3 regions of the Dendrosporobacter quercicolus genome follow, and region 2 is predicted to be linked to each of the others. Evidence: riboswitches for the same ligand, from Rfam matches in the RefSeq annotation. Region 2 holds a riboswitch; each other region holds the start of a gene.
The links. Region 2 has a riboswitch for lysine ahead of BLR06_RS16425 (amino acid permease). Riboswitches for the same ligand answer to the same signal wherever they lie in the genome.

Region 1: it holds a riboswitch for lysine, as region 2 does, so the genes downstream of both, lysA (diaminopimelate decarboxylase) here and BLR06_RS16425 (amino acid permease) in region 2, are expected to answer to the same signal.
Region 3: it holds a riboswitch for lysine, as region 2 does, so the genes downstream of both, dapB (4-hydroxy-tetrahydrodipicolinate reductase) here and BLR06_RS16425 (amino acid permease) in region 2, are expected to answer to the same signal.

The regions. Positions count from the first base shown of each region.
Region 1 covers NZ_FNHB01000004.1:971-10,986, forward strand. Annotated here, with positions in the region: gene BLR06_RS09335 (PAS domain-containing protein) at 1-634, shown strand, start outside; gene BLR06_RS09340 (hypothetical protein) at 1,041-1,982, shown strand; gene BLR06_RS09345 (sll1863 family stress response protein) at 2,011-2,298, shown strand; gene gmd (GDP-mannose 4,6-dehydratase) at 2,600-3,574, shown strand; gene BLR06_RS09355 (glycosyltransferase family 2 protein) at 3,600-4,367, shown strand; gene BLR06_RS09360 (EVE domain-containing protein) at 4,601-5,014, opposite strand; gene BLR06_RS09365 (CGGC domain-containing protein) at 5,171-5,524, shown strand; lysine riboswitch at 5,608-5,781, shown strand; gene lysA (diaminopimelate decarboxylase) at 5,885-7,177, shown strand; gene BLR06_RS09380 (RNA polymerase sigma factor) at 7,393-7,956, shown strand; gene BLR06_RS09385 (hypothetical protein) at 7,992-8,930, shown strand; gene BLR06_RS09390 (SIMPL domain-containing protein) at 9,100-9,798, shown strand; gene BLR06_RS09395 (HD-GYP domain-containing protein) at 9,989-10,016, shown strand, end outside.
Region 2 covers NZ_FNHB01000011.1:101,244-111,259, reverse strand. Annotated here, with positions in the region: gene BLR06_RS16450 (LysR family transcriptional regulator) at 1-863, shown strand, start outside; gene BLR06_RS16445 (5-methyltetrahydropteroyltriglutamate--homocysteine S-methyltransferase) at 879-1,997, shown strand; gene BLR06_RS16440 (5-methyltetrahydropteroyltriglutamate--homocysteine S-methyltransferase) at 2,141-3,289, shown strand; gene BLR06_RS19315 (ATP-binding protein) at 3,483-6,131, opposite strand; gene BLR06_RS16430 (TIGR02328 family protein) at 6,366-6,770, shown strand; lysine riboswitch at 6,874-7,051, shown strand; gene BLR06_RS16425 (amino acid permease) at 7,157-8,584, shown strand; gene BLR06_RS16420 (flavin reductase family protein) at 8,741-9,253, shown strand; gene BLR06_RS16415 (GNAT family N-acetyltransferase) at 9,480-9,971, opposite strand.
Region 3 covers NZ_FNHB01000001.1:412,429-422,444, reverse strand. Annotated here, with positions in the region: gene BLR06_RS02005 (aspartate-semialdehyde dehydrogenase) at 1-863, opposite strand, end outside; gene dapB (4-hydroxy-tetrahydrodipicolinate reductase) at 888-1,682, opposite strand; lysine riboswitch at 1,897-2,070, opposite strand; gene BLR06_RS01995 (general stress protein) at 2,248-2,883, opposite strand; gene BLR06_RS01990 (YlmC/YmxH family sporulation protein) at 2,950-3,243, opposite strand; gene BLR06_RS01985 (hypothetical protein) at 3,255-3,557, opposite strand; gene BLR06_RS01980 (nitroreductase family protein) at 3,650-4,453, opposite strand; gene BLR06_RS20175 (hypothetical protein) at 4,696-4,821, shown strand; gene dut (dUTP diphosphatase) at 5,112-5,567, opposite strand; gene BLR06_RS01970 (M16 family metallopeptidase) at 5,592-6,836, opposite strand; gene BLR06_RS01965 (N-acetylmuramoyl-L-alanine amidase family protein) at 6,984-7,874, opposite strand; gene BLR06_RS01960 (polysaccharide deacetylase family protein) at 8,026-8,736, opposite strand; gene BLR06_RS01950 (PhzF family phenazine biosynthesis protein) at 9,098-9,787, opposite strand; gene BLR06_RS01945 (DNA glycosylase AlkZ-like family protein) at 9,739-10,016, opposite strand, start outside.

The sequences.
Region 1 (10,016 bases), on a different contig from region 2:
GATGTGGCAGGCCTATAATAAAGCCCGCGAAATAAACAGCGTAACTGAAAAAGGCGGAGCGGTTACGACGAAATTTACCGGCTTATTCGTTGGGTTAACCGTTTTTATGCAGTTGGGCGTAATCTGGCCGTTACTACATTCTCCCATTTTAACCGGGATAATTTTCGGATCTTTTGGTGCAGTCATAGGGGATTTTTGCGAAAAGTATTGGACTGCCGGCAGGTCCGGACAGCAGTTCAACGGCGAGTTACGGCAGGAAACTCAGTATCCATTGTATTTCTTTCCCATATTTGCCGGGAGTCCGGATGCTATCCTGTTAACCGCACCTGACGGAAAGATTTTTGATGCTAACCCTGCTGCCTGCGACTTGTTCGGGATGTCGCACAAGGAACTGCTTCGTAGCGGCAGAGGCGGTGTAGTTGATCCCGGGGTTTCATATTTCCAGTCTGTTCTTGAAAAAAGCAGACAAAATGGCGTGGCGGCAGCCGAATTGCGCTTTATCCGCAAAGATCAGACGCAGTTCCTGGGCGAAGTAGTTTCAAGCCTGCTTCGGACCAAGACCGGGAAAGTATATTTAAGCATCATCATCCGGGATTCCGGTTCCGCGGTAGATCAAGCGCGGGAGGGGCCATGAGCACCAGAACGAGGGAGCCGATTGGATGAACTGCTGGAATTTTTTATTTAGGCCTATACGACTTAAGGAGCCATGATAAAGACCGGTTAGTCAGACTTATAAATGATCAAGGAACCTGAGGCCAATCTGCAAATGTACAATATAGAAATATAATTGTCTATTCTGCAAAAACAATATTTGACATTAAGCGTTATTTATTATATAATAAATTATAAGTTGTTTGAATTTACAAACAACTGGCAACAACTCTATATTGTGCTTAGCCGCCACAGGATAGAAGACTGGGTGTGACATCACACTCGCCGGCACGTGCCGAATATCCGCAGTAGGGGGTTTTTTTTATGGGTAAAAGCAGTTTATTGCCTCATTGTGGAAAAGAAAAGCTGAATATGGGAGGAATTATTTAATGAAAGTATTTTGTTTACGTATGGTGCTGGTTTTGAGTTTGATATTCGTTTCTGCCGCCGGGGCTGCTGGTTCGGCGGAGATACCCCGCGAAATACCGCCGGGTGATCTGAAAATTGAACAATGGGCAGGGCAGGCCTTTACATTTCTTGCGCTAACTGCCGATAAGCAAGCCGGGGGCTATGAGATCTTTACAGCAGACCGGGCCGCTCAGGGATTTCAGGGAGACCGTTCAGCCCGTATTCCTTACTCTGAATATGTGGGAAAGCAGGTTACCGTTACCGAAACAGTGCCTTTTGCAGTTGGCTATAATCAGCAAGAGTACATGGTGAACATGACGGTAAATGACACCGGCGAGAAATTGACTGGGCGTACGATGCGCGGGCAACTGGAAGGTTTGGTGTTAACTGCTGATCTGAATAGCGCCCGGCAGCAGTTTTTGGGAAAAACGGTTTATTCTAAGTCTAGAGAGCTGTCAGGACTACAGGACACCGGCGGGGATAGTATGCGAATGCCAGTAGCCGTTACGATCGGCAGTCCGATGTCAGTGGTTGATGTATATGCCGGGAATCAATCGCAGGAGCCGATTTTACTGGTTGTTTTAGTAAATGGGAGAAAGGCTGTTTTACCTATTGCTTACAGTTGGACCAACAGGCCGGTTGAATCCTGGACTCAGACTCCGCCGTGGCAAGAAGCCTTATTTATGGAAGATCCAAGAATCAGCCTTGGCGGATCCGCTGATTTGTGGAATGAAATTCAAGCCGGAAATATAAAAGAAGGCATGACGAAAGAACAGGTACGGCTCAGTTGGGGTAAACCCTTCCAAACTGAAGCAAACGATTCGACTTGGTATTATGGCAGTAAAAAACTTAACTTTCGGGGAAATTTGCTGGATTCTATTGAAACCTTTGCCAACGACAGCGCGGCTTTAAGCGTTCATTGATCAAAAACAGAATAAAGGGGATAGGAATATGGAAAAAAGAAATGTGTACATACAAAAACTTGAAGAAAATTTAAACGAGTATAATGAAAAATTGGCAGAAATGAGAGCAAAAGTTGCTGAAGCCCAATCTGATATGAAAGCAGAGTACCTTTCCCAAATAGAAAACCTTGAAAGAAAACGGGATCATTTTGTGGCTGAATACGAGCAACTAAAGGAGTCTGGCGGACTGGCCTGGGACAATGTCAAAGCAGGCACTGAAAAAGCCTGGAAGGAATTAGAGGATGGTATTGCCAAGGCGATAACTCATTTCAAGTAGTAGAGCAAAAAATAATAGAGAATATTTCTGTTCTAATAAAATTCTAATATTGGGATGTTAATATATTACTATACTTCATTCACTAGTAACACGTTTGGCCCCTCAGCGTAACGCACTGAGGGGTATTTTTTTGCGATTGGCTGGCAGGCGGCTTCCGCGGCCGGCGGCTACCGGAAGAATTCGCCCCCCTGGCGGAATTCAGTCACCGCTGACACCTCCGGGTGAATGTCTGCATACGATAATACATATCGTTTTGCGTGCAAGGCAAAACCACTCACATTAGAAGGTCTGGAGGGGTTGGATGAAATCTGCATTAATTACCGGTATTACCGGACAGGATGGGGCTTATTTAGCCAAGCTATTATTAGATAAAGGGTATAAGGTATATGGACTGATTGCCCGCAGAGCAACAGCGACTACCTGGCGTCTGAACTTTTTAGGCATTGAACATGAGGTTGAACTGATCAGCGGGGATTTGACTGATCTAGCTTCAATTATCCGCGCGATTGTTACAGCCAAACCTTCGGAAGTATATAATCTGGGAGCACAAAGCTTTGTCGGCGCATCCTGGCAGCAAACCATCTTGACAGCGCAATCCACCGGTATAGGGGTTCTAAACGTATTAGAAGCCATCCGGCAAACGGATCAATCAATAAAGTTCTACCAGGCGTCAAGCAGTGAAATGTTTGGACTGATTCATGAAGCTGTTCAGTCTGAAACAACCCCGTTTTATCCGCGCAGTCCTTATGGCGTTGCAAAATTGTTTGGCCATTGGATGACGGTAAACTATCGTGAAAGTTTTCAGATGTTTAACTGCAGCGGTATTCTGTTTAATCATGAGTCCCCTCTTCGCGGTATCGAGTTTGTAACAAGAAAAGTTACGGACGCTGTAGCGAAAATAAAGCTGGGCAGGCAGCAGGAGCTGCGGCTGGGCAATATTGACGCAAAGCGGGACTGGGGGTTTGCCGGTGATTATGTCGAAGCAATGTGGTTAATGCTGCAGCAACATCAGCCGGACGACTACGTTATTGCTACCGGGCGGACAACTACGGTAAGAGATATGTGTAAGATTGCCTTTGCCTATGTTGGTCTCAACGATGAGGACTATGTTGTGATTGATCCGGTGTTTTACCGGCCGGCGGAAGTGGATGTTCTGCTCGGGAATCCGGCTAAAGCCAAAAAAATATTGGGCTGGGAAGCAAAAACAAGCCTGCGGCAACTCATTGAGATGATGGTTGATGTCGATCTAAGCAGAGTGAAAAGCGGGTTAAACTAAATTTGAGGGGTGTGAATTTTCGCTAATGGAATATACAGAGTTTGTAACCATTGCCATTTTGGCCAAGGACAAAGCTCATGTTTTACCATTATATCTTCGTTTGATTGAGAGTCAGACTTATCCGGCTGCCAGGATCAAGCTGTATATTCGCACAAATAACAACAAAGATAATACTGCGACTATTCTTGAGCAGTGGATAGAAAAAGTACGGGGCAAATATTCTGAAATTTATTATGATGCCAGTGATGTTAAGGAACGGGTGCAGGATTATGGTCCGCATGACTGGAATCCGTTAAAGCTCTCGGTGCTGACCAGGCTGCGCCAGGAGTCGGTGGAATGGGCCAAAGACCGGGGAACTCACTATTTTGTCGTTGACTGCGATAATTTTATTATTCCTGAGACCTTGGAGATCCTGCTGCATACCGGGCTGCCGGTGATTGGGCCGCTGCTTAAAAACGGCGATAATTTGTTGAGCAATTATGCCAATTTTCACTTTGTCACCGATGAAAATGGTTACTATAAGTATTCAAATTTATATTTTGAAATATTGTACCAGTCAATTAAAGGATTAATTGAGGTAGAAGTCATTCACTGTACTTACCTGGTACGGAGTGAAGTTTTAAATCACGCCACCTATATTGACGGCAGCGGCCGCTATGACTATGTCATATTCAGCGATGCCCTGCGAAAAGCGGGCATACCGCAGTATATCGACAATCGCCGTGATTATGGCAAGCTTACTTTTTGCAATACCGAGGAAGAATTTAAAGAAAAAAACATCATCGTAGGCTAGTGTCTTGGCAAAGTTGTGAATTAGGATTAGACAGTATAGATTTAAGATTCCAGACGTAGGTAGCATCGATACCGGCTGCGTCCGATAACAGAACATTCCTGGACGGGGTGTTTCTCAAGAAGGCGTGTCACAGTGCGTTTTTTAAAAAACGCACTGTGACACGCCTTCTGATAGTACCGGGATTGTTTCAGGCTGCTTTCAGGAAATCCTCATCCGCAGCCCGCAAGGCGGCTTCATTCAGGTTGGCCGGCCAAACCGTGTACCAATTGCCAGTGCTCCTCTGTTACGGGCATGACCGAAAGGCGGGATTGCCGGACAAGCTCCCATTCGGCAAAAGCGGGATTCCGCTTTATTTCTTTTAGGGTTACCGGCCAGGTCAGGCGGTAGCGTGGTTTGACATCAACAACCAAGAAGCGCTTATCGGCTTCAGACGGATCCGGGTAAGGGGATGAAACTACTTCGGCTACCCCGACGACTGATTTTTCCTTGCCGGTATGGTAAATGAAGACAAGATCTTCCGGCTTCATCCGGCCGATGTGTTTCAAAGCTGTAAAGTTTTTTACGCCATTCCAGCGGTCGCGGCCTACGCGTTCAAGGTCAGTATAACTATAACTATCCGGTTCAGTTTTGGCAAGCCAATAAGCCATAAGCGTTCTCTCCTGTCAATCAATAGTTTTAGTGCTATTATAGCGTATTGAGTTCGGTGCAGTAAAATTAGTTTGCCCGGAATTTCAAAACTTAGTGCTTTTTGACAAAGCCCGCCAATGTCAATATAATGAACATGGGAAAAGCTGAGGTGAACCATGAAAATTGCAATATTAGTCCGGGAAGAGACTATGCAGCGTTGTACCGGCAAGGGCTGCCTGAACGCTTTTTTTCAGTGCAAAGATGCTTTTGCGCGTTATCAGGGAGATATTGAGCTTGTCACTTTTTCGCATGCCGGCGGCGATATTGAGCATAAAATTGCAATGATGTTGAAAAACGGTGTGGAAACGGTGCATTTATCAACTTGCCTAAGAGGGAAAGCCAAAAACTATGAGGAATTGGCCAAACGTCTGAGCCGGCATTTTGCTGTTGTCGGGTATACCCACGGGCCGGAGACCGGACGGGAACGCGCCGCAATTATTCTGGAAAAAGGCGGTTCAATTCGTGTTTAGGGCAATAATTTAAAGATATGTCAAAAACCGGGTTGACAGTATTGGCTGAATGCCTTAAAATTTAGCCAATATAACTTATAGGGAATTGAGATAGAGGTGCGGTGTAATAAGAGTATGTGCCCCGAGTTGCCGGCGATGACGGGTGCAGAACGGATTAACCGCCGAAGCAGTGGTTTCTTGGCTGGAAACCATGGCTGGTTCTGTGTTGAATAAATACAGGACTGTCATACGTAACCGTATGGAGCGCTATCTTGCACTGCTGGGCGTAAAGTATGCTTTTTTAGCGGTTTGCGAGATGCTCCTCGCAAACCGCTTTGCTATTTTGCTGATATGCTAAAATTGATAACTGGAGGCGCTATTATGGCGAAAAAAACGCTACCTTTTACTAAGCAACAGCTGGAGGAAATTATCCGGCAATATCCAACCCCTTTTCATATTTACGATGAAGCTGCCATTCGTAAAAATGCCCGTCAGCTATTGGCGGCGTTTTCATGGGCTCCCCGGTTTAAGGAATATTTTGCCATAAAAGCTACGCCAAACCCGGTAATCCTGAAATTTCTGCGGGAAGAGGGAATCGGCGCGGACTGTAGTTCTCTGCCGGAGCTTTTGCTGGCGGAAATGGCCGGTATTACAGGGGAAGATATTATGTTCTCCTCTAATGATACGCCGGCGGCGGAGTTTCAAGCAGCACGGAAAATGGGCGCGATTATCAATCTTGATGATATCAGCCATATCGATTACCTGGAAAAACATGCCGGTATTCCGGAGATTATTTCTTTCCGTTATAATCCCGGGCCGTTAATGAAAAACGGCAATACCATTATCGGTTACCCGGAAGAGGCCAAGTATGGCCTGACCAAGGAGCAGATTTTGCAAGCCTATCCGATCATGAAAGGCAAGGGAGTAAAACGGTTTGGCATTCATACCATGGTTATTTCTAATGAATTAAATGCCGACAGCTTTATTGCCACAGCCGACATGATGTTTGACCTTATTGTAGAACTCAAGAAAAATCTGGAAATTGACATTGAGTTTGTCAATTTTGGCGGCGGCATTGGCATTCCTTACAAACCGGAGCAGGAACCGGTTGATCTGGCCTATGTCGGCCAGGGAATTAAAAAAAGCTATGAAGAAAAAATTACGGCCAATGGCTTGCAGCCGCTGCGTATTGCCATGGAATGCGGGCGAATGATTACCGGTCCTTATGGTTATCTGGTGGCAACCGTTCTGCATAAAAAAGAAATTTACAAAAACTACGTGGGCCTGGATGCCTGCATGACAAATTTAATGCGTCCTGCGCTTTATGGCGCATATCATCATATTACCGTGGTCGGAAAAGAAGGACTGCCGTTAGATCACGTTTATGATGTGACCGGCTCGCTGTGCGAGAATAATGACAAGTTTGCCGTTGACCGTCAGTTGCCGGCCATCGAGATTGGCGACAGGGTTGTTATTCACGACGCCGGAGCACATGGCTTTGCGATGGGTTTTAATTATAATGGCAAGCTGCGTTCAGCCGAGTTGCTGCTTAAAGCTGACGGCGGCGTCGAATTAATCCGCAGGGCCGAAACCATTGCCGATTATTTTGCAACTTTGGATGTACCGGCGACCGGTTTGCAGGCTGCCGCCACTAAATCGCAAAACAATTTGTAGTTTGACATAAGGGTAACTAATTATTTTACATTGCGCTGTCTCGAAATAGAGGCAGCTTCTTTTCTTCTGCAAACAGCTTAAAATGTTTTGGCAATCACAGTGGCCGGATTTGTTTTTTGCAGGTATGATGAAGCAGGATGGCTCGTTACTTTTTGGTTCATATAGCGTTATAAATAGATACTGGATGGTTTTGACAGGAGGCGGCGGTTTTCAAGGTGAATGATGAAAGTACATTGATTGCGAAAGCAAAGGCTGGCGATCGCGAAGCGCTAAATACCTTGATTTCTAACTATTGGCAGCCGGTTTACCGGCTGATTTACCACCGGCTCGGGAATGAAGATGATGCCCGGGAACTAACCCAGGATACCTTGATGAAAGCCTTTCGCGCTTTGCCGCGCTATCAAATTTTGACGGTTCCGTTTAAACGTTATCTACAGAGGATTGCCGTTAATCTGGTGACTGATTTCTGGCGCAAGAATGGGCGGATGCCGAAGGCTTACGATATTGCCGAATATCAGGAATTCATTGTCGATAGAAGCGAGCGTCCTGAGGAATATGCCCTGCGGCTGGAGAATGAGCAGCAAATAGCGCGTTTGGTCGAAGGGTTGCCGGAAGATCAGCGCCAGGCAATAAAGTTAAGAGTGATTTTAGGTTTATCTATTCGTGACACTGCTTTGCAGATGAATAGGACCGAGCCGGCAGTTAAAATGCTGCAACAACGGGCTTTGAAAAACTTGCGAAATCAGTTTATACGAAACTGTACAGAGCAGGAGGGCTGATACTGACCAGCGGCGTAAATGAGGAGGGCGGGGCAATGTGTAAAGATAACGAGGTAAATCAGGCTGAGATTCTTTCAGAGTTGCTGGATGATTTAAATGGTGGCCGTCAGCCTGAAGTTGCCGATAAGGAAGTCGGGGAATTGCTGGAAATGGCTGTTTTGGTCAAACGCAGTCAGGATCCCATACCCCGGTTACTGGTATCTCAAATGGCCGACAAGCTGGCAACGGAGCTGGGCGGACCAAAGCAAAAACAGCATAGAAGGTTTATCTGTGGCGGCCTGGCCAGTACGGCGGCGGCGGTATGTCTGGCTGTGTTTATACAGCTTTCGCCTCAGGCTGCTGATCCCCAGGTTGCCCGTCAGCCTGAAAGCAGTCAACAGGCAAGGGTGGCAGGCGATTTCGGCCAGGCGGTTAACAAATCAGGAAATGAAACCCTGCCGCAGCCTCAGAGCGGCCAGAACCGCGAAGTTCCCGTACCCCGGCCTATCGAAGAAAAAGCAGGCCGATCAGCCGCCCCGCCGCCGGAACACGGGATACGGCCAGAGCAGCCTGCAGATAAACCGCTCCAAAGTATATTAGCGAACAGAACTGCAAGTGTTGATTCCATAACCGGTAAAGCCGGAAGGGAAATGACAGTGATGATGACGCTGCCCGGGCAGGAAGCGCCGCAGGTAACGATTGATGAAACGGCCGGGATGATCCGGCAAGTCTACCACTATGGCAGTAAGGATGAGGTGATGATTATCCAAAGGCGGCTCGAGCGAGAAAGTTTCAAAAAGTTAAATGACCTTTCGCCGTACAGCGAAACGCCGGTGCCTGGTGATGAAACAGCGGTTCAACCTTTGGCCGCGGATAGGGTCAACAGCATTACTGTGCAGGTTGACCAGTATGAGATAATCATTACCGGCCCCAAAACCCCGGAGCAATTGGAAAAAATGGCGGCTTCGCTGGTTGCCGCAGAAATTCCATATTAGCTCATTTGCGTTAAAAACGATAGAAAATTTTTTCGTAAACGAGGCCACGTGCAGCGCTTAGCGCAGGGAATATGATTTTTCATACAGTTGAGGAAATAGCACCCGTTACTTTTCGAATGCTATTTCCGTTTATCCTTATGAAGCTTAATTTACAGGAGGGAATTACACAATGTTGAAAAAAATAATTCTGGTATTGACGATGACCTTGCTGCTGGCTGTCCCTGCATTTGGCAATGCCGCCCCGAAAACAGTAATTCAGGTGACTGGCAATAGTCAAAAAGAGATTTCACCGGATGTTGCCCGCATTAGCCTTTCTATTCATTCCATTGATGCTGATCTGGAAAAGGCGAAGAATGACAATACCAATATTGCCAACCAGGTATTAGACAGTATAAAGGCGCGTGGTGTGACGGACGAACAAATAAAAACCGATACATATCAGATAAACCCGGTATACCATTATGAAAAAGACCGCTTGCCGGAGCTGAAAGGCTATCGTGTAACCGAGCGTGTCGAAATCCGTACGCCGCTCGACCAGGCCGGCATTCTGGTGAATGAAGTTACCAAGGCCGGGGCCAATGAGATTCATTATATCCGCTTTGAGACAACAAATGAAACAGAAAGTAAAGATGAGGCATTACAGGAGGCTGTCAGGGATGCCGTCCGCAAGGCGGAAGTGATTGCCGCCGCACTGAATAAAAAAGTAGTCCGGGTTTCCCAGGTCAATGAGTCCGGTGTGTTTTATCAGCCGGTAGTGCTGGAAAGCCGTATGCTGAAAGCCGTCAGCGCAGATGGAGCGGAACCCAATATTCCGGCCGGTAAAGTAACAGTGAGCGCAAGCGTACAGGTAACGGTCGAGTTAAAATAGAATTGAATTTTGGCCAAAACCCGCGAATTATGCGGGTTTTGGCGTCTGAGGAAGCTATTTGGTGTAGGAAGCCGGTATTTGCGGTCCTAAAATCAGGAATATGTTGGCCGAAGGACTTTAGAAATTTTGTTGAACAGCCGATATATATAGTAGTGTTGTTGGCAACATGCTTATCATGGGAGGGATCAGAATGCAAAACATAACATTGGATGAAATAC
Region 2 (10,016 bases):
GTCTGTTTATATCTCAGCCCAGTCTGTCCAATGCAATAAAAGAGCTTGAGAGTGAGTTGGGCATTGTTATTTTTGACAGAACAAACAGAGGCATCAGCGTGTCGCCGGAGGGCGCTGAATTTCTGGGCTATGCCCGGCAAATCATGGAACAAACGGAGCTGATTGAAAATCGTTATCACGGAGTGAAGTTAAAGCCGCTGCAATTTTCAATTTCAACGCAGCACTATGCTTTTGCTGTGGATGCTTTTGTTAAGCTGCTTAAGCAAAAGGATATTGCCGAATATCATTTCAGTCTGCGGGAGACCCGGACTTATGAGATTATTGAAGATGTAAAAACATTGCACAGTGATATCGGTATATTGTATATCAATGACCTTAACGCCAAGGTAATGAACAAAATTTTCAGCGAGAATAATCTTAAATTTACACCGCTGTTTAACAGTAATCCGCATGTTTTTATTGGCGGCAGCCATCCACTGTCCAATAAAAATATGGTCACAATTCAGGAGCTTGCTCCGTTCCCCTATATTACCTTTGCACAGGGGGACAATAACTCCCTGCATTTTGCGGAAGAAATGTTGAATGTTTCTGCAACCGTGAAGCGTATTCAGGTAAGTGACCGGGCAACCCTGGCGAACTTGTTGATCGGCGCCAATGGTTATACCATTGGGACCGGTATTGTGGTCAATGATTTGAATGGCGTACAGCTGAAAGCGATACCGGTGGAGTGCAGCCAGATCTTTACGGTTGGCTGGATTGCCAATAAAGATATTAAGTTAAGTAAAATCGCCCACCGTTATATTGATTTGTTAAATTATGTTGTTTCAGCAAATTATCTAGACTTGAATCACTGCTTGCTTTGAGCACAGGAGGAAATTATGCGTAATCAGCTTACCGGCGGCAAAAGATCAGCGCCGCCTTTCCGTTATGATATTGTGGGCAGTTTTCTCCGTACCGCTGAAATAAGAGCAGCCCGCCGCAACTTTGAAAATGGTCAGATTACGGCTGAGCAGCTTTGCCGAATTGAAGATGAGGAGATTGCAAAGCTTGTCGCCAAACAACAGGCGTTGGGCCTCAAGGCTGTTACTGACGGGGAATTTCGCCGTTCCTGGTGGCACCTCGATTTCTTTTTAGGCATTCAGGGTACCGAGAAAATCAGTCTAAATCAAGGTATGAATCTGCAAGGCGCCAGAACCAAGGCGGAAAGTTTCCGGGTTGTTGATCAGCTGGAATTTCAATGTCATCCGATGCTTGCGCATTTTCAATATTTGCGGACTCTGGCTGTTGGCGTTATCCCCAAATTGACCATTCCGTCGCCGGCCTTGTTTCATTTTGTGCAAGGTTATCATGAAAACACCGTATATAAGAGCAATGAACAATTGCTGCACGATATTGTCAAAGTTTATCAAGCCGCGATACAGGCATTCTATCATGCCGGCTGCCGGTATTTGCAATTGGATGATACTGCCTGGGGGGCTTTGTGCAGCCCCCGTCACCGCGCCCATTTAACAGAAAGGGGCATAGATCCTGATCAACTGGCCAGGGATTACGTCAGGCTGATCAACGCCAGCATTGCCGGGCGTCCTGCGGATATGGCGATAACGCTGCATATTTGTCGCGGCAATTTTCATTCAAGCTGGTTTGGCGCAGGCGGGTATGAGCCTATTGCCGGGGAGCTGTTTGGCAATGCCAATGTTGACGGTTTTTTCCTGGAATATGATAACGAACGTTCAGGAGATTTTAAGCCTTTACGTTTTATTAAAAAGCAGTTGGTGGTTTTGGGACTGGTAACAACCAAACATGGCGGTCTGGAGAGCAAGGAAATGCTGAAGGCGCGGTTGGCGGAGGCATCTCAATACCTGCACCTTGAACAGCTGTGTCTAAGTCCTCAGTGCGGCTTTGCTTCGACAGAGGAAGGCAATATACTAACCGAAGAGGAGCAATGGGATAAACTGCGTTTGGTCATTGAAACGGCCAATGAAATCTGGACGGACTAGTACCGGCTGGTACTGGTACCGTGCCTGATCATTGTCCGGTTATAGTCGCCAATTATAACCGGCAATAGTTTTTTGAAGTTACCGCTTGGCCCCGGCGAGATGATATAGTTGAACCACAGAAGGCCAAAGAGGAGGCGTCAGAGTTGGAAATAACATTTAAAAATGCAGGGCAAAGAAATACTGCTCCTTTCCGAGCAGATATGGTAGGCAGTTTTTTACGTCCCCGGGCGTTGAAGGAAGCCCGCCGTAAGTTTGAGCGCCGGGAAATTTCCGCTGGCGAGTTGCGCAAAGTTGAAGACGCCGAAATTGTCAAGCTGGTTGAAAAGCAGCAGGCAATAGGCCTGCAGGCGGTTACCGATGGGGAATTCAGGCGTTCCTGGTGGCATCTTGATTTTATGTGGGGGCTGGAAGGCGTAGAAAAACGCAGCATAGCAAAGGGCTATCAGTTTCAAGGGGAGGAAACCAGGGCTGAAACAGCCGGCCTTACCGGTAAGATCCGGTTTGGCGACCATTCAATGCTGAAAGATTATCAGTTTTTGCGAACAGCCGCCGGTGATGCTGTGATTGCACGACAGACCATTCCGGCTCCGGCCCAGTTTCTCGCTGAGCTTCAGCGGGGCGGGAACCAGGCAATTACCAGTGCCGTTTATGACAATGCAGAAGAGCTGATTGCCGACATTGCCGCCGCTTACCGGGACGCAATTCAGGCTTTTTATACCGCAGGCTGCCGTAATCTTCAACTGGACGATTGCACCTGGGGAATGTTATGCGATAAGGCCTATTGGGAGGAGCGGCAGCAGCAGGGCGTGGATGCCGCCGCAATTGCCAGGCTATATGCCAGGGTTAATCGTGAGGCAATTCAGGGGCGCCCGTCCGATATGGCCATTACCCTGCATGTCTGCCGCGGCAATTATCATTCAACCTGGGCTGCTTCCGGGGGCTATGAGCCGGTTGCTGAGGTGCTATTTGACATTGCCGGCGTTGACGGTTTTTATCTGGAGTTTGACACTGAACGGGCCGGGGATTTTGCGCCATTGCGTTTTATTAAAGATCAGCAGGTTGTGCTGGGACTGGTTAGTTCCAAGAACGGGGAACTTGAGCGTAAAGAAGACATCATTGCCCGGCTGGCCGAGGCAGCGGAATTTGTACCGATTGATCAGTTGTGCTTAAGCCCCCAGTGCGGTTTTGCTTCAACGGAAGAAGGCAATATTCTGACAGAGGAGCAGCAATGGGCCAAACTGCGCCTGATCAAAGAGGTTGCCGGCGAGGTCTGGCCGGCTAAGCCTGTTTGACAGAGAGAGCAAAAAGGGAGGCCACACGCTCCCGCTCCTCGGTGCTACTTAAGTCTTAACAACAACAGGGGGGACAGGTCCCTTGTTGTTGAATACGTCAGCTATTGTCGAGCTGCCGTCTTTGGATTGCCGGCAAACGTTCTACTGCGGCAGGCGGTTTTCGGCGTGAATGCGGCAGTCCTGCAGATTTTTCCTATCGGCCTTTGGGGTTAGCCGGAAACTTAATATAAAAGGTCGTTCCCGAGGGACCTGTAGTGATATCAATAAGAGCGTTATGACGTCTGGCGATATTATAACAGGTAGGCAGGCCCAGCCCTGTTCCGCCGGGCTTGGTACTGAGAAACGGCGTACCCAGGTTTTGCAGAATTTCGTCAGGGATACCGCAGCCATTATCCTCGACTGATAATATGACCCAGTGATCCTCAAGATAAGTTGATATCCGGACATTGCCGTTAGGCCCAGTAGCTTCAAGGCCATTGCGTACAAAATTTAAAATTAACTGCCTCATTTCATTGGTATTTACCAATATTTTAGGAATACTGGGCAGCAGGCTGGTTTGAAAGCCTTTGCTCTGGGAAGCGGCATCAGCCTCCAGCAGCGGCGTAAGGCTGAGAATAATGTCGTTAAGGCTGCCTTCCGTTAAAGCTGACGGTTTGTTTCTGGCTAGAGACAGGAATTCAGTAATAATTTGATTGGCGCGGTCAAGTTCTTCAATCATTAACTTAAAGACCGGATGCTCTTCAGTATACTGATTTTTCTTTGCCAGCAGTTGCAAATAACCGCGAACCGTCGTCATGGGGTTGCGGATTTCGTGAGAAATGCCGGCGGCGATCTGTGATACCAGTTTCATTGTTTCGAGCCGCCCCAGTTCCTCACGCATCTTTTTTTCTTCGGTAATATCTTTATCAATTTCAATGATTTCCTTGAGCCGGCCATGGCCCTGCTTGCGGAGGAGCCAGCAGCTCCTTACGGTTACCTGCTTATTGTCTTTGGTCGTATGAACGAGTTCGCCAACCCATTTTCCCTTGGCGATAACTTCGGCAGTGATTTCATTAAAGGGGAGCGGGAAGCGGGTTTTAAGCAGGTTTTTAAAATCTTTCTGAACAGCTTCCTGTTCCAACCAGCCATAGCCGCGCTGCGCTCCTTTGCCCCAGAATACGATTTTGCCGTCCTCGTCGTGGATAAAGGTGTAGTCGGGGTCAAGATTGAGGAGCTGAATCTGTTCTTCCAGCAAGGTGCGGTATTCCTGCTCTTGCTGTTTGATATTTTTTTGGTCGGTGATATCGCGGAAATAGATAGAAAGGCCATCAGGCGAGGGATAGGCATGTACTTCTAGCCACCGGTCGGAGCTGATGGCTTTGGCTTCAAAATGAACAGCAATGTTTTCCTGTTTGGCTTTAAGATATTGATGATAATAAGGCTGGGCGTCGGGGAATAAGTCCCAGATTTTTTGCCCGAGCATTTCAGCTGTCGTAAAAAAAGACCAGTACTTTTGCGCCACGGCATTAATATAAATGTATCGCCAGTCATTGTCCAGCGCAAAAAAACCGTCAGTAATACGTTCTAATATTTGGTTGATCTGCTGATAGGCCTGGGAAGCCTTTTGCTGGGCTTCGCGCCTGGCCAGATTTTCTTTGCGCAGCTCAGCGAGGCTGGTTTCAAGTTTTTTGCGAACCCACCATTGGGAGACTGCAGCGCCAATCCGTTCGCCGAGTATTTCCAGATAGCTGATCAGTTCTTTGCTGAATAAATTTTGGCGTTTATCGTTGAGTTGAATCAAGCCGATAATTGTTTCATTTAATTTAAGCGGTACAAGAGCCACCGACTCGAACTGCCGGCACCGGCCGCGTGTTTGACAGTGCCACTGTTTTGGACCGGCGGTTACAACAACCGCCGAAGTGCTGTTACACCAAAAGCTCCCGCCGGGTGAGAAATATGGCAGCTCAGGGTTGACCCGGCCCCGGATGACATTGCCGCACATGCATTCCAACAGGTACTGACCTGTTTCGTCCAACACGGCATTGCCGGTTTCGTCTTTGGTACACAGACTTTGTTCCTGGACAATAAATTCATCGGAAAATCCTTCCCACACGAAATAAGGATAGTCGCCCTGGTCTTCTAACCGCATGGCGATTGACTGACAGTTGGTTATATTACGAATTGATGTGATGGCGCCGGCCAGCGCTTGCTTTAGATCCTGAGGGCCGATCAGTTCAGACAGTAGTTTGCGTCCTTCAATTTCTTTCAGCAATTCACCTACAAGGGCGCGGGTCTGCTGCTGCTGCTGTTGAGCCGCCTCAGCAGTGTGCAGGTAATGAATAACCGCTACGGCGTAAGCGCTCAGTTGATTAAGTAACCTTACTGTCTGTCCGGAAGGGTGGTGCGGAGCGGAATAATAGGTTGACAGCATTCCCAGAAGTTTGCCATCACGGCTAAACAACGGTTTGCAGTACACCGCTCTGATGCCGGCTGACAACAGGACGGCTAATATCGGCGACTTTAGGAAAGCGGCGCTTTGTTCAACATTTTCAATGATCATATCTTCGCCGGGCCTTAGATAGAGGGTTGCCTGTTTCTCGTAAATGCTGTCCGATAAGCTGATAAATTCCGCCGTAAGATCTTTGTGGGCAACAATCCGCAAGCCGCTCTGGTCGTCAAACAACTGAAAGATGCCTTTAGCGGCTTCGGCGGTATCAATCGCTGTTGCCAAAAGTTCGTTAAATATATTTCCCGTTTCCTGCCCAATGACGCTTAAGCTAATTGTATGCAAGTTTCGCATAAAGTCTAACTCGTTGGAAATAAGTTCATTGTTTTCCAGGGTTGTTGCCTGTTGGTTTGCCATTCATTTGCCACGCTCCTTGACCGCTTACTGAAAAGTTAAGATAGTATAGTTGTGTGAATAAAATAGAGCCTATGTGATGAATTGTAAAAAAAGCGCATAATTTTTACTGTTCGTTTTAGCCTATTTAATATCCTTTGAATCATGGCGGCTTTTCTATTGTATTCAGGAAAATTTTAGTATTTTTGGCAGCGTGGATAAAAATATAGCGGCGCTGGTCTTAACGGAGGTATTTTGGTGCGTCTATGGCATTACAAGCTGATTCCTTATCTGCCCAGGCAGCAGCTTTTAGGGCAGCATCGGGAGTGCTGCGCCCTGCGCGGCAACGGCTGGGGCAGAAACCATGCAACAGTCAATTATGTATTCCGGTATAGTCCCTGCAGATTGTTTCAATATCATATGCTGGTGAGAAATGAAATGCTGGAGCGAGGCTACCATTTTGACCAAAGCTGGGCTGACTGCCAGTACCGGGGTAAACGGTGCCGTCCTTATACCCGCCGGCAATGTGAGCGGCAAGCCGCCGTCCAGGCAGGCGAAAAGGGAGAGCCAATATATCCTGAACATAATGAGCGGTATCTGGCGGAATGTATAACCAATTTACAGCGTAAGGGGATTATACTTGATCTGAGTTTAGACGACTGAGAATGAGAAGCGATTGGGCGAGTACTATGTATTTAATATAATTTTGGAAAAGTCGCTTCCTAAAATACATGACATCAAGTATAATGATAGAGTAATTTATATAGTGATGCATAGAGGAGCGGATAGGATGAAACTATGGCGTGCCGGCCGGCTTATGTCATAGCAGGAGGGCTATTCGCCGAAGCGGAATATTCTGGCCAGATATTTTGCTGGGGTTGTATTGAAGAAATACAACACTGTCATTCAAAAGACCCATGTTTGAATGAAGTGCTATCTCACGACGGGATCTTACTATTGCGATATAGCAGTATGGTTGTGAGATTTCTCACAGCTATTTTTTATGCGTTCGGATCGTAGCATTTGGTTGGTAAATGGGAGGAAAAATCGTGCGGCAGGTAAATGTGTTAAAAAATCTTTGTCCCGCTAAACCTGGATTGCGGCGGGAAATGAAGTCCAGGCATTTAATGATGATTTCTATCGGCGGAACAATTGGTACAGGTTTGTTTTTAGGCTCCGGTCAAACGTTGAATCAGGCCGGACCGGCCGGGGCGATTCTAGCCTATCTGGTTGGCGGGTTTATTATGTATATGGTCTTATTATGTTTGGCGGAGCTTGCGGTGGCAATGCCGGTTTCCGGTTCTTTTCAAAGCTATGCGTCTCAATTTATTTCACCAGGCGCGGGGTTTACCACCGGGTGGCTGTACTGGATCAATTGGGCCGTCTGTATTGCAGCTGATTTCACTGCGGCGGGAATTATTATGCATCATTGGTTTCCCCAGGTCGACACCTGGATATGGTGCGGCATTTTTGCGATTGCTCTGGCTTTGCTGAATATGATTTCAGTAAAAGCTTATGGCGAAACCGAGTTTTGGTTTGCCAGCATAAAGGTTGCGGCTATTGTCACCTTCATAATTGCCGGCGCCGGGCTGCTGTTTGGCTTTACCGGTCATGAGGGAGCCATCGGACTGAGCAATTTTGAAACCGGCAGTGGAATTTTCCCCAATGGCTTTTCAGCCGTATTTTTGACAATGATTGCTGTCGTCTATTCGTTTCAGGGAGCCGAACTCGTTGGTATCGCCGCCGGAGAATGTAAAGAGCCCGGCAAGAATGTGCCCCGTGTCATTCGTGGAATTACGCTGCGGATTGTCATATTCTATATTTTGGCGATGATGGTGCTGGCAGGCACCATTCCCTGGCGTGAGGCCGGGGTGCTGGAAAGTCCGTTTGCTCAGGTGTTCGGGCGGATCGGCATTCCTATTGCCCAGGAAATGATGAGCTTTGTCGTTTTAACTTCAGCGTTGTCTGCCGGCAACTCTGCTTTGTATGCCTGTTCCCGGTTGTTGTGGTCGATGTCCCAGGAAGGAATGGCGCCGCGCTTTTTTGGCAAGCTGAACGGCAATGGCGTTCCCTTTAATGGTGTGCTTGCCACGCTGGTTTTGGCCTGTTTATCCTTGCTGACCAGTGAATATGCTGCAGGTACTGTTTATTTATGGCTAATGTCCAGCACCGGCTTGACCGGATGCCTCATTTGGGTGATTATCGCCTGGTGCCAGATCAACTTCCGGCGAAAATTTCTTCAGACCGGCGGTTCTTTAAAACAACTGGCTTTCCGTACGCCGTTTTATCCTGCGGTGCCAATGCTGGCAATCGGTCTGAACCTTGTGGTTATCGTCAGTTTATATTTTGATGAATCGCAACGGATTGTACTTTATACCGGCATTCCGCTGCTGGCGGTGATTTATGCTTATTACGAGCTGTTTCTTAAGAACAAGGCGGTTAAGTCCCCGGCGGTTCCGGTTAAACAAGAGTATTGAGCCTGGCCGGTGTTTGGACGGGCATAACCTGCTAGTACTTTCTACAGGAATGTAGGATACAAAAAAGTGCCTGCTATACTTAAGGCAATATTTATATTATCATGTATACATGACGATTTCGAGTGATAGAATATATACAAAAGGAGAGATGCCTGTATGGCAGGATTCAAAGAAGTCAGTCCCGAAAATTTTGCGCAAAGCCCCTTTAAGCTGATCGGCAAAGACTGGATGCTGGTTACGGCTGAAAAAGAGGGGAAAGTTAATACAATGACTGCTTCCTGGGGCGGTTTTGGCGTTATGTGGGCCAAAAATGTTGCTTTTGTTGTCATTCGTCCCCAGCGCTATACCAAGGAGTTTGTCGATCATTCCGCGGCCTTCTCACTGTCATTTTTGGATGAAAGCTTCAGAAATACCTTAAGCTATCTGGGAACAAAGTCCGGCCGGGATGAGGATAAGGTTGCCAAATCAAACCTAACCGTTGGCCATAACGACGGTACGCCTTATTTTGAAGAAGCACAGGTCGCTGTTTTTTGTAAAAAGCTGTATGCCCAGGAGTATAAACCGGAATGCTTTATTGCTCAGGAGCTAAACGGGCAATGGTATCCTGAATCTGATCATCACACGATGTATATTGCCGAAATCACCAAAATTCTGGTTAGAGAGCACTAGTACCTTACCAACTCTAATTCAGTGAATACTAGCGGTCTATTTTCCGTCAGGCTTCGTTGTCGTCAGTCGGCATACGGTCCGGTATGCCTCCCTCCTCCGCCTTGCCTGACGAAAAATATCCTCGCCATTATTCTAACCGTTTTAGAGTTGGCAAGGTACTGGAAACGCATCCCCCGCCTCGCGAGTTGACCGAGGCGGGGGATTTTTGCTGTGATAAAGCAGCGGGCTATAAAGTGAGGGTCATATCAAACCATTGAGCGCCGCCATGCGTAGATCCGGACAGTCCGTTGTTGATGTAGCCGAAAGTCTCATAATAATGAACCAGCCGGTTTTTGCAGGTCAAAATCAGGCTTTTTCTGCCGGACGCTTTTGCCAGTTGAATAAAATGATTCATTAACTGCGCAGCAATGCCGCGTTTGCGGTATTCAGGCAGGACGGCCAGGCCGAAAACGGTTAAATTGGCCCCTGTCGCCAGGTGATGCCTGGCACTGTGGAAAAGCTCGTCATAGATCACCGGGCTGTTGGTTGCGCAGCCATTGATGAAGCCGATTAACTTTCCGTCCGTTTCCGCAACAATAAAGGAGTCGGGAAATGCACGAATCCGCTCTTGGAATGATTCAGGTGAAGCTGCTTCGTTTACAGGAAAACAGGCGGCCTCTATTTTGGCCACCTGCTCCAAGTCTTCAGGGCGGACAGCTCTAAGGATGATATCGGACATAATGTTTTTCCTCTCTAATTCCAGCATGACTGACGCCAAGCAGAC
Region 3 (10,016 bases), on a different contig from region 2:
ATGGGATACAGCATGTTTTCCGGATCATCCTGAACAATAACGCCGGGAAATGCAGCCAAAGCCCGGCGGGCCTCTTCCACTGACACACTGTTCTCCAGCTCAATATTGATTGATTCGGCGTGACTGCGGTATACCGGAACCCTGATCGTAGTTGCAGTGATTCCAATGTTATCGTCATTGAGTATTTTGTGCGTTTCGTGAACCATTTTCATTTCTTCTTTAGTATATCCATCCTCAACGAATACATCGATTTGCGGAAGTAGATTAAAAGCGATTTGATAGTGTTTTGGCAGGCTGGCTCCGGGCAATATCTTGGCTTCAACCGGACGGTGGTCTACAAGGGCTTTTACCTGGTCGTCCAGTTCGTCAATCGCTTCCTTGCCGGCGCCGGAAACAGCCTGGTAAGTCGAGACGACAACTCTCTTAATCCGCGCCAGATCATAAAGCGGTTTTAACGCCATCGTCATAATGATGGTAGAGCAGTTCGGATTGGCAATGATGCCGTTGTGTTCTTTAATTGCTTCTGGGTTAACTTCCGGTACGACCAGCGGTACCCGGGGATCCATTCTGAAGGCGCTGGAATTATCTATTACCACAGCACCGTGCTTTACTGCAGCCGGCGCAAAAGTCTTACTGGCGGCTCCGCCGGCGAACAAAGCAATTTGTACGTTTTTAAAAGAATCATCCGTTGCTTCCTCTACAGTATACTGTTTGCCCATAAACTCAATTACTTTACCGGCCGAACGTTTCGAGGCCAGCAGTTTTAACTCGTTAAAAGGAAATTGGCGTTCAGCGATCAAGGCTAAGAACTCCTGACCAACCGCACCGGTAGCACCTAAAATAGCAACATTGTATTTTCTCATCATTTTCGCTCCTTCAATTAACAATTAATCTAATATATGTTCCAAACCAAAAACCAGTCCTTCTAAAGTTAAAACTTTTTTACAGGCCAATACCACGCCCGGCATAAATGATTCCCGCGATATCGAATCATGCCTGATGGTCAGAGTCTGGCCCAGGCCGCCAAAAATAACCTCCTGATGGGCAACATAGCCCGGTAATCTTACACTATGCAGGCGAATGCCGGATAGTTCCCCGCCGCGCGCTCCCTCGTATTTTTCAAATTCAGCCGGATGCCCCTGCTTTAGATAACCACGGGACTGGGCAATGAGTTTCGCGGTCCGTATTGCTGTTCCCGAAGGTGCGTCCAGCTTTTGATCATGATGCAGTTCAATAATTTCAACATGCGGTAAATATTTGGCCGCCTCCTGCGATAAACGCATCATTAAAATTGCACCGATGGAGAAATTAGGAGAAATTAAAGCGCTAACTTTATGTTGTTCACACAGCTCGCGAATTTCATTCATGTTTTCCTCTGATAATCCGGTGGTTCCCACCACCGGGCAGACGCCGTTTTTTATCGCAATACGGATATTGCTCATTACTGCCTCAGGTATAGTAAAGTCGACAATTACCTGCGGTTTTGCTTCCTTAATCACCGTTTCCAGATCATTGCCCACAGTCACGCCTAATTTTTCAACGCCGATCAATTGACCAATATCAGCGAAATCAGACTTAATATCAACTGCGCCAACAATGCTGAGCTGTGGATCATTATATACCGCCTTTAATACCTCAAGCCCCATCTTGCCATAAGCTCCGCATACCATAACTCTTATCATTGATACTCACCCCCATGAATTGTAACCATTACCGCGTCAACCTTAAGAACTGTGCGTAAAGCGCTATAAAGTAAGCTTGAATTCAGCTGCAGCCGCCTTACCAGCAGACTGCTAGTGCTTTCTGGCCGTATAAAAGCAGCCGGCAAGACTCATCTCACCGGCTGCCGGATACAGGCAGCAAAAGGACCAGAAAACCAACAACCGTCTTCTATCCAAATGAGATAGCACTCCACCAAGCTAGCTTGGTGACAGTCTGACACCTGTTAAATGCCAGACCAGTATCAAAAATACGGTATTATTGATACTTCGGCGGTCAACCCTTTTCTTTCAGATCATTGGTACCACGCTCCCTGAAAGTACTATTGTTGCCCGCACCTCTACTCTACTGTGCAGGATCTATTTAGTTTATGTACATTTTATAACATAGGTTCCGTCAGTGTCAACGGTTTTTCCCGAATACGCCGAACTTTATTCAGGAGCAGTTACAGCGCAGTTTGAGGGTTAAAGCAAGGGACTGTCTTTCCATGCTTTTGCATTTGAGACACTCCCTTACCCTGTTTGCTATTTACTTGCTTGTGGCATGACTTTCCACGTCCTGAGCGCCATATTGCCGTAATATTTGGGCCGCTTCATTCACTTTGCTTTCGCTGGTACGGACAATTGCCAGTATTTTGTCCTGTTCTACCTGCTTGGCATAGTGTTCGCTTGCTTCCGAGGGGATGCCCCAGTCAATCAGACCACCGGCCAGACCACCGGCCAACGCACCGCCAATCGCTGCACTAATTGGACCGGCGGCAAGCAGGGGACCTATTCCCGGTACAACCATCGCCCCCGCTCCAATCAACAAACCGCCAATACCGCCAAGGGCGCCGCCGGTCAGGGCTCCATCGGTAATATCATCATTGTAGGTTTGCGAACCGGAAGACTGTTGTTTACCCTGGGCTTTGGATACGATACTGATTTCTTCTTTGGTAAAACCCTGGGAGCGCAGTGTCGTGATGGCTGTTTCAGCATCGGGTCTGGCGGCAAATACGCCAATTACCGTTTTTTGCTGATTGCCGCCGGCTTGGATATTGTTTTGCGTACCGCCTGACTGAGTACCGGCCTGCACTTGCTGATTTGACAGCTGGGAATTGACATAGCTGCCGGCAACGTTGTTGTTTGCATTGGATTGTGTTTGATCATTCATCTGATTGTTCATTACGGATAAGCCTCCTAACATTAAATGCTGTATTTGCAATTAGTGTTAGTTTATCCGCAAATTCAGCTAATATGTACTTCCCTGCCTTTCCCGGCGCGAATTGGCATACATTCTGTCAAAAGCATTGTTTAAATCAACAATGATTACTTCATCGCCAATTCTTTTAATCGCCGGCCAGGGGATGGCCGATGTTTTATGATCACTAAAAAGATTAAAGAAACCACTGCGATTTGGCAGCATCAAAGAGTTAATCCGGCCTGATTTGGCATCAAATGACAAATCACAATCGTCAATAATACCCAGACGGCCGCCGTCGCCAATATTGATTACTTCTTTTCCCGTCAACTCACTTAAACGCATGATCTCATCACCTACTTTATAAATTTGAAAAATAATGGCTGGATCATAGCCAGGCAGATGGCAGTCAGGGCCAACGGGTCAATGGCGATGCTGCTCAGTGTTATCCGGGCGGGGATATCAAGCTTCAGAAATGAAGTTAACATGACCAGTGATAAATAGACGCCCCCGGAGACAGCAACGATTTCCTGAATGGCCAGAGACAATGGCGATGCTTTGCTTTCATGGCCGCTTATTTCACGATAGCGGTAAATCCTGAATCCAATTGAGCAGGCAATGCCTATACACAGCAATAGCAAGGTTGCCAAACTGTCCATAACATCTCCCCCACACTAGCTTTTATAAATGTTATGAGCACAAAAAACAAATTATGTCCAAATTTAAGCAGGGTTGCCTCGCTCCTGCCTGTTTAAGGCAGCCAGCTTATTTCTAAGGGGTTTCGGTCAACAAGCCGTTGATAATGATACTCCGGATATCCGGCCATCAGCGCTCCGGTTATAGCCTTTCCCGCCGGTATTTTAAACAATTCCATCAACGGGGCATAGTTGGCTTCCAGCCCCATTTCCAGCAGCCCGGCCCAACAAGTGCCAAGACCTAGAACGGTTGCATATAATTCAATATAAGCCAGTGCAAAAGCAGTGTTTTCCCGTCCTCGGGCCTGGTTCCGGGCGGTTGTCGCTAAAATAAGGTGCGGCGCATCGCGAAGTATGGGATCAAGTCCCTGGCGATATGCCCGGATGTGATGGCTAAAGCTCCAATGGGCTGTTGTCTGGTCCTGGGCTTCCATCCATTCCATCATCAGCTCAGTTGCCTTTCGCAGGATAGCTTGGTCTTCAACAACGATATAGGAGACGCCCTGGCTGTTGCTCGCAGTAGCGGCGAAACGGCCGATATCAATTAACTGCACCAGCTTTTCCCTTGGTACGGCCGTCTGTTTATAGCTGCGTATTGAGCGGCGGGAGCGCAAAAATTGCCGGGCAGCCGCTGCTGCAATTACCGGAAAGCCGGTTAATGCAACCTGCCGGGCAAGCGGGCTTTTCCGGTGATCAAGCGCCGACTGCGGACATACAGCCACACAATGGCCGCAGGAAATACAAGCCTCCGGAGCAACCGCCTCTACTGCCCCTTTAAGTTCCAGCGCCCTTACCGGGCAAATCTTTACGCAGATACCGCACCGAATACAGCGCTCTTTATTTACCTCAATTAAATTCAATCTGACCACCTCTTTCATAACTTCCCTACAATGTGTCTATATATAATAGTAAATGCGTACCTTCTCTCCGACAAGTACGCACTAATTTGTATAATAGTATCTTTTTGTATACTGTAGAAAATTAGGCATCCCAATCCACTTGCCGCCCTGGACGATTTAGCTAATTTTTTTTAACAAAACGGCCAGTTGTTGAATAGACTATACAGTGTAATTAATGATTTGAGATTAAGGAGGCGTTTTTTATGGATGATCATTCCTTTTACCTGGCTCTTTTTGCAACAGCCGCGACAGCATTTTGTGGTATAGTTTCCTATTTTAGAAGCAAGCAGGCATTGGCCCACCTTGATAAGTCTGAAAAGATGAGCTGAATCCATGAGACTGCCTCCTTTCCGGGAGTAGTGCAAAAAACAAGCTCGCATTGCTTAGCTTGACAATTTAGACTTACCGGCGCAAGGGATGTCCGCGGCGGACCTCAAACCTCGTCCGGCGGCAATTGGCCGCACCAAGGGGTGTATTGCAATGCGTCAGCATTGCAATACACCCCTTGGTGGAGTCTAAGTAACAGGCTATAATAACCAGCTATAATCCCGGCAGCGTCTGCCGCCAGTCTACAATCCGGCAGTCCGCTTAATTAACAAATTTTAAGTATGGGCGCTTCCTAATTCTCTCCGGTACTGCCAAAACCACCGGAGCGGACTGCGGCAGTGCTCAGATGATCATGATCGGCTATAAGATACCGGTAAAATATCCCCTGGGCAATGCGGGTGTTCCGGGTGAGATGAACAGGCTCCTGAGCATGATTGAATACTGCAATCATGATATGGCCTTCATTGTCGGGATTATTGTAATAATCGGCGTCGATGATTCCCTGACTGTTAATTAAAGTGATACGGTTTTTCATGGCAAAGCTGGAACGGATATGAATACCAAGGTATTCATCAGCCTGCATATAGGCTTTAAGGCCGGTGGCAATCAGCGTAACCTGCTGAGGCAGAAGCGTTTTGTCTTCCGCTGCCGCCAGGTCATAACCGGCGCTTAACCGGGTTTTACGGGCCGGTAAAATGATATCTTTATCTTGATAGTGGGAAACAATTTCGAAACCTCTTGTTTTCATGATAAGCTCCTTCGCTGGTTTTGATCAAAAATTTAAGGTTGCGCCGACTTTCTTTAGCGGTCCCAGAGTAGTCAGGCAGTATCCTGTACGAAAAGCACCATTCATTACTCGATTGATGTCGGCGACGGTAGTTTGGTCAATTTTAGCGATAATTTCTTCTAAGGAAACGTATTTGCCTAAGCTGATCTCCAGTTTGCCTAATCGTGACATCCGGCTGCTTGAACTTTCCAGCCCCAGCAAAAGATTGCCTTTCAGCTGTTCTTTTACCCGTTGCAGTTCCTGCTCGCCGACCCCCTGTCTGTTCAGTTCGCTGATATTATTTACAATCAGTTCCAGAACTTGCTCAACATTGGCCGGACGTGTGCCGGCATACACGGTTAATAAGCCGCCATCGCTATAATTTGTCTGGTAAGAATATACCGAATAGGCCAGGCCGCGTTCTTCCCTGATGGATTGAAACAAACGGGAACTAACACTGCCGCCCAACAGATTATTATAGATATGATAAGCATATATTTCCGGAGTATCCTGGGCAACGCCAGCCGTACTAAGGCAAAAATGCACTTGTTCAGTTGATTTGCCGTACACTGTCTGTGCGCAAGTAAACTGTGGAAGCGGGCTGACCTGCTGAACTTTGGCTCCTGCCATTTGAGCAAAATATTTTTCGGCCAATTCCCGCAATTGACAGTGCGTAATATTGCCGGCGGCGGCGATAACCAGATTGTCAGGCGTATAGAATTGACGATAATAATCTAAAATTGCTGTTTTGTCTATTTGTTTGATGGATTGGGCTGTACCGATGATGTTATGTCCTAATTGATGGTCAGACCAGATATTGCCGACATGAAGATCATGTACAAGCTCATCCGGCGTATCTTCATACATCGATAATTCTTCCAGGATTACTTCACGTTCCCGCTCGATATCATTCACTGCAAACCGGGATTTAAGCAGCATGTCGCTCAGAATGTCCATCGCCAGCTCTACCTGGGAATCGATCACTTTAATGTAATAGCAGGTATACTCTTTTGCGGTAAAGGCATTAAGCTGGCCGCCAACAGCATCAATGCTTTCGGCAATCTCTTTGGCCGAACGCCGTTCTGTTCCTTTAAATAATAAATGTTCAATAAAATGTGATATACCGTGATTATCAGCCGTTTCAGCCCGGGATCCACTGCCCAGCCATAGGCCAAATGTCGCAGACTTTACATAAGGAATGGTTTCGGATACTATCCTGATTCCATTCGGCAATACGGATTTTTGATACATAATTTACTCCTTAGCTTTTGTATTTAGTTATTCTGGTTCATGAGGTGAAATACCTTCCCGCTTATTTATATTTACCGGATAAGGTGAGCATGCACAAAAAAAGGGTGCCTCCCAATGCCTTTGGCATTAGGAGGCACCCTTTGGGGATTAACGGCTGTTCAAGCTCTTGGCAATGCCGTTAAAAATACCGGTGGCCAGGCGATTGCGATAAGCATCGCTGTTTAAGCGGGCCGCTTCCTGGGCATTGCTTATAAAACCCATTTCAACCAGGATACTTGGCATCGAGGTATTTCGGATAACGTAAAAAGTTGCAGTTGAAGTGCCTTTATTTACGGCTCCGGTTTCTTCGATTATCGCAGTTTGCACATTCGACGCCAGGTTCGATGAATTGTTGCTATGATAAAAAGTCATAGCGCCGGTGATTTTAGAATCAGGATTGGAATTGGAGTGAATGCTGACAAAGATATCGGCATTGTTGGCCTCAGCCAAATTTACCCTGGCTTGCAGTTCTTGTCCCAGACTGCTGCCTGCCGCCGCAACCGTACGGTCCGTTTCCCGGGTCATGATTACCTTAGCCCCTGCTTGTACCAATTGATCGCGCAATTTTAAGCCAACTGCAAGGTTGTTGTCGGATTCTCTGGTATTATTGGCTACGGCGCCGGGATTGCTGCCGCCGTGGCCAGGGTCAACAACAATCACTTTACCGCGCAGACTGCCGCTGGTTTGCCCTGTACCTGTACTTGGCGCAGCAGGCAGGGGCGTAACTTTCACCGGCGTATCGGCAGTAACGCCAGGCGTTGATTTTGAGTCAAATATATTTAGGATAGGTCCTAGTATTTTATCAAATAGAAAGCCGAATAATTTTTCGAAAATATTACTGCCGCTGCTTCCCCCGTCATCCGTAGAGGACATGGTACTGGCTGTTAAGGCATTCAGCACACTATTGGCCGGGGCAGCGTGAGATACTTGAACCGGAATCACTATAGCAAACACCATTAAACTCAACATAATAAAAGTTATAAACTTTATTTTAGTCATCAAATCCCCCCCTAGTAAGCATTATCCAAACAGCCATTTCAGCAGTCAGTGTATAATTTTGACCACTGGGTAAAACATAGCATGTTGACATAATAACACAAGGTTGGGTTTTTGGCAATGAAAAAAACAGGCAATTTTCTGCCTGTTTTTCCTATTTTAGTATATCAGATACCGTGGTTATGGTATAGCCTGATTGATTGATTTCTTTAATGAGATCTGGCAAAGCTTTGGCGGTCGGCGCAGTGGGATGCATCAAAATAATGGCTCCGTTGTGTATTTTTTTGGTTACCCGCTGTTTAAGAACATCCGGCGGCGGCCGTTTCCAGTCAATGGTGTCAATGCTCCACATGATGGTTGTATAGCCAAGCTCATTGGCTGCATTAAGCACCATATCATTGTATTCACCATAGGGAGGGGCATAGAGCTTGGTTGTTAACCCTGTTATTTCTTTAACCAGTGTTTCCGTTTTTTGAATTTGTTCTTTATTCTGCTCCTTGCTTATGGCGTTGGGATGGGGATGACTGTAAGTATGATTGCCCAGCTCGTGTCCTTTATTGGCAATGTCCGCTAATAATTCAGGATACTTTTTCGCCCAGCTGCCGCCGATAAAAAAAGTAATGTGGATATTGTTGGCGGCTAAAGTCTGCAGCATATCAGGCAAAAATTCCTCACCCCAGAACACATTGCAGGCAAAGGCAACTTTCGGTTCGGCAATGCTGCCGTGAAAAATTGGCTGAATTTTATTTTGACTGCTCGTTGTCGTACTGAGCAACGGCTGAAGCAGGCCGGCCAGCATCGCTATGGTTAAAAACACACCGGCGGCAAAGATTACATACCACTGTCTTACCCGGGTAACAATCATCCATCTCAATGGCAATCACTCCTGACTGCAATGATTTATTGCTTTTTACCAGTGTATTAAAGAGATGGGAATTTCATGAAACATATTTAGCAAATGCAAGTTTGCGGCCCCGGCCTTCGAGTGGCCTAAATGGCCTGATGATTGCCGAAGGCTTACTGAAAGACCTTTTTCACCGCCTCATAAGGGGCAGCTTTTTCTTTATTTACAATTTGACAGGTGAGGTAAATAACATTCACCTTCCTCTTTTGACAGGGGGACGTCAGGCTAATATTATGGATAAAATGCCGGGTTATCGCATTAATGTCTTGCTATAGCCCAATTATGTAGTGTATATGTGTACTTTAGCCGGAGTAATTCTGATTTATATTGTCAATACTCCTTGCGCTACAAGTACGCTATAACCCCCTACGCGAATTTTACTAACTACACCATGTTTTTTTTCCGCCCGGCCAAACAGCTTACTTGGACGCCCCATTTCCATTCCTTGCTCAATTGCCAGACAAATAGGCCCATCGGTAAAGGTAGAGAATTGGCCAAGATAACCGGCAAAAGAGGCCGCGGCAGAACCAGTGGCAGGATCTTCACCAAAACCTATGTCAGCTGCAAACATACGGGCATGGAACTGACAATCTACATTGATCGCCTCATCGGTAAACAGATAAATTTGTTGTTCCCACTGATTCTTCAAACACTCTTTCCATTTTAACGGGTTTACTTTTATTCGCTGCATTTCTTGTACGGACTTAACCGGAACAAAGAGAAACGGCAGTCCGCAACTCACCGCTTTAATAGCATAATCCTTGACAACAACAGCTGTTTCAGACAGCGAAAAAATTGCAGCAAGATCGCTCAAGCTGGCTGTACATGATTTGAACTCCGGCTCTTGAGCAGTTGTAAGTTCAGCATACAGCTGCTCCCCTTCTCTTTTCACCCTAACAGGTACAGCGCCAACTTCTTCTTCAAAAACAATCTGAGGTCCTTGTCCTTTTTTAACCACCGTAACTAAAGCATGGCTGAAACGCCGCTTGGTTTTATTTTGAATTCTGTACAACCATTAAAGGCGGCGAATTGTTTAAAGCGCTTAATAAATTGACTTGAATCCAGTATAGATTTATACTTTTCTTTTTCCGGCCAGAAATGATCCAGTATCAAAACAGCTTTATCCTTGCTTTTCATTACACCCATCCTGCCTGCAAAACAATCATTGTATATGATTGGAATCGTATACGGAGAATATATTCGTTTGTCTTTAGGTATATAGATTTCCCATTTGTAATCAA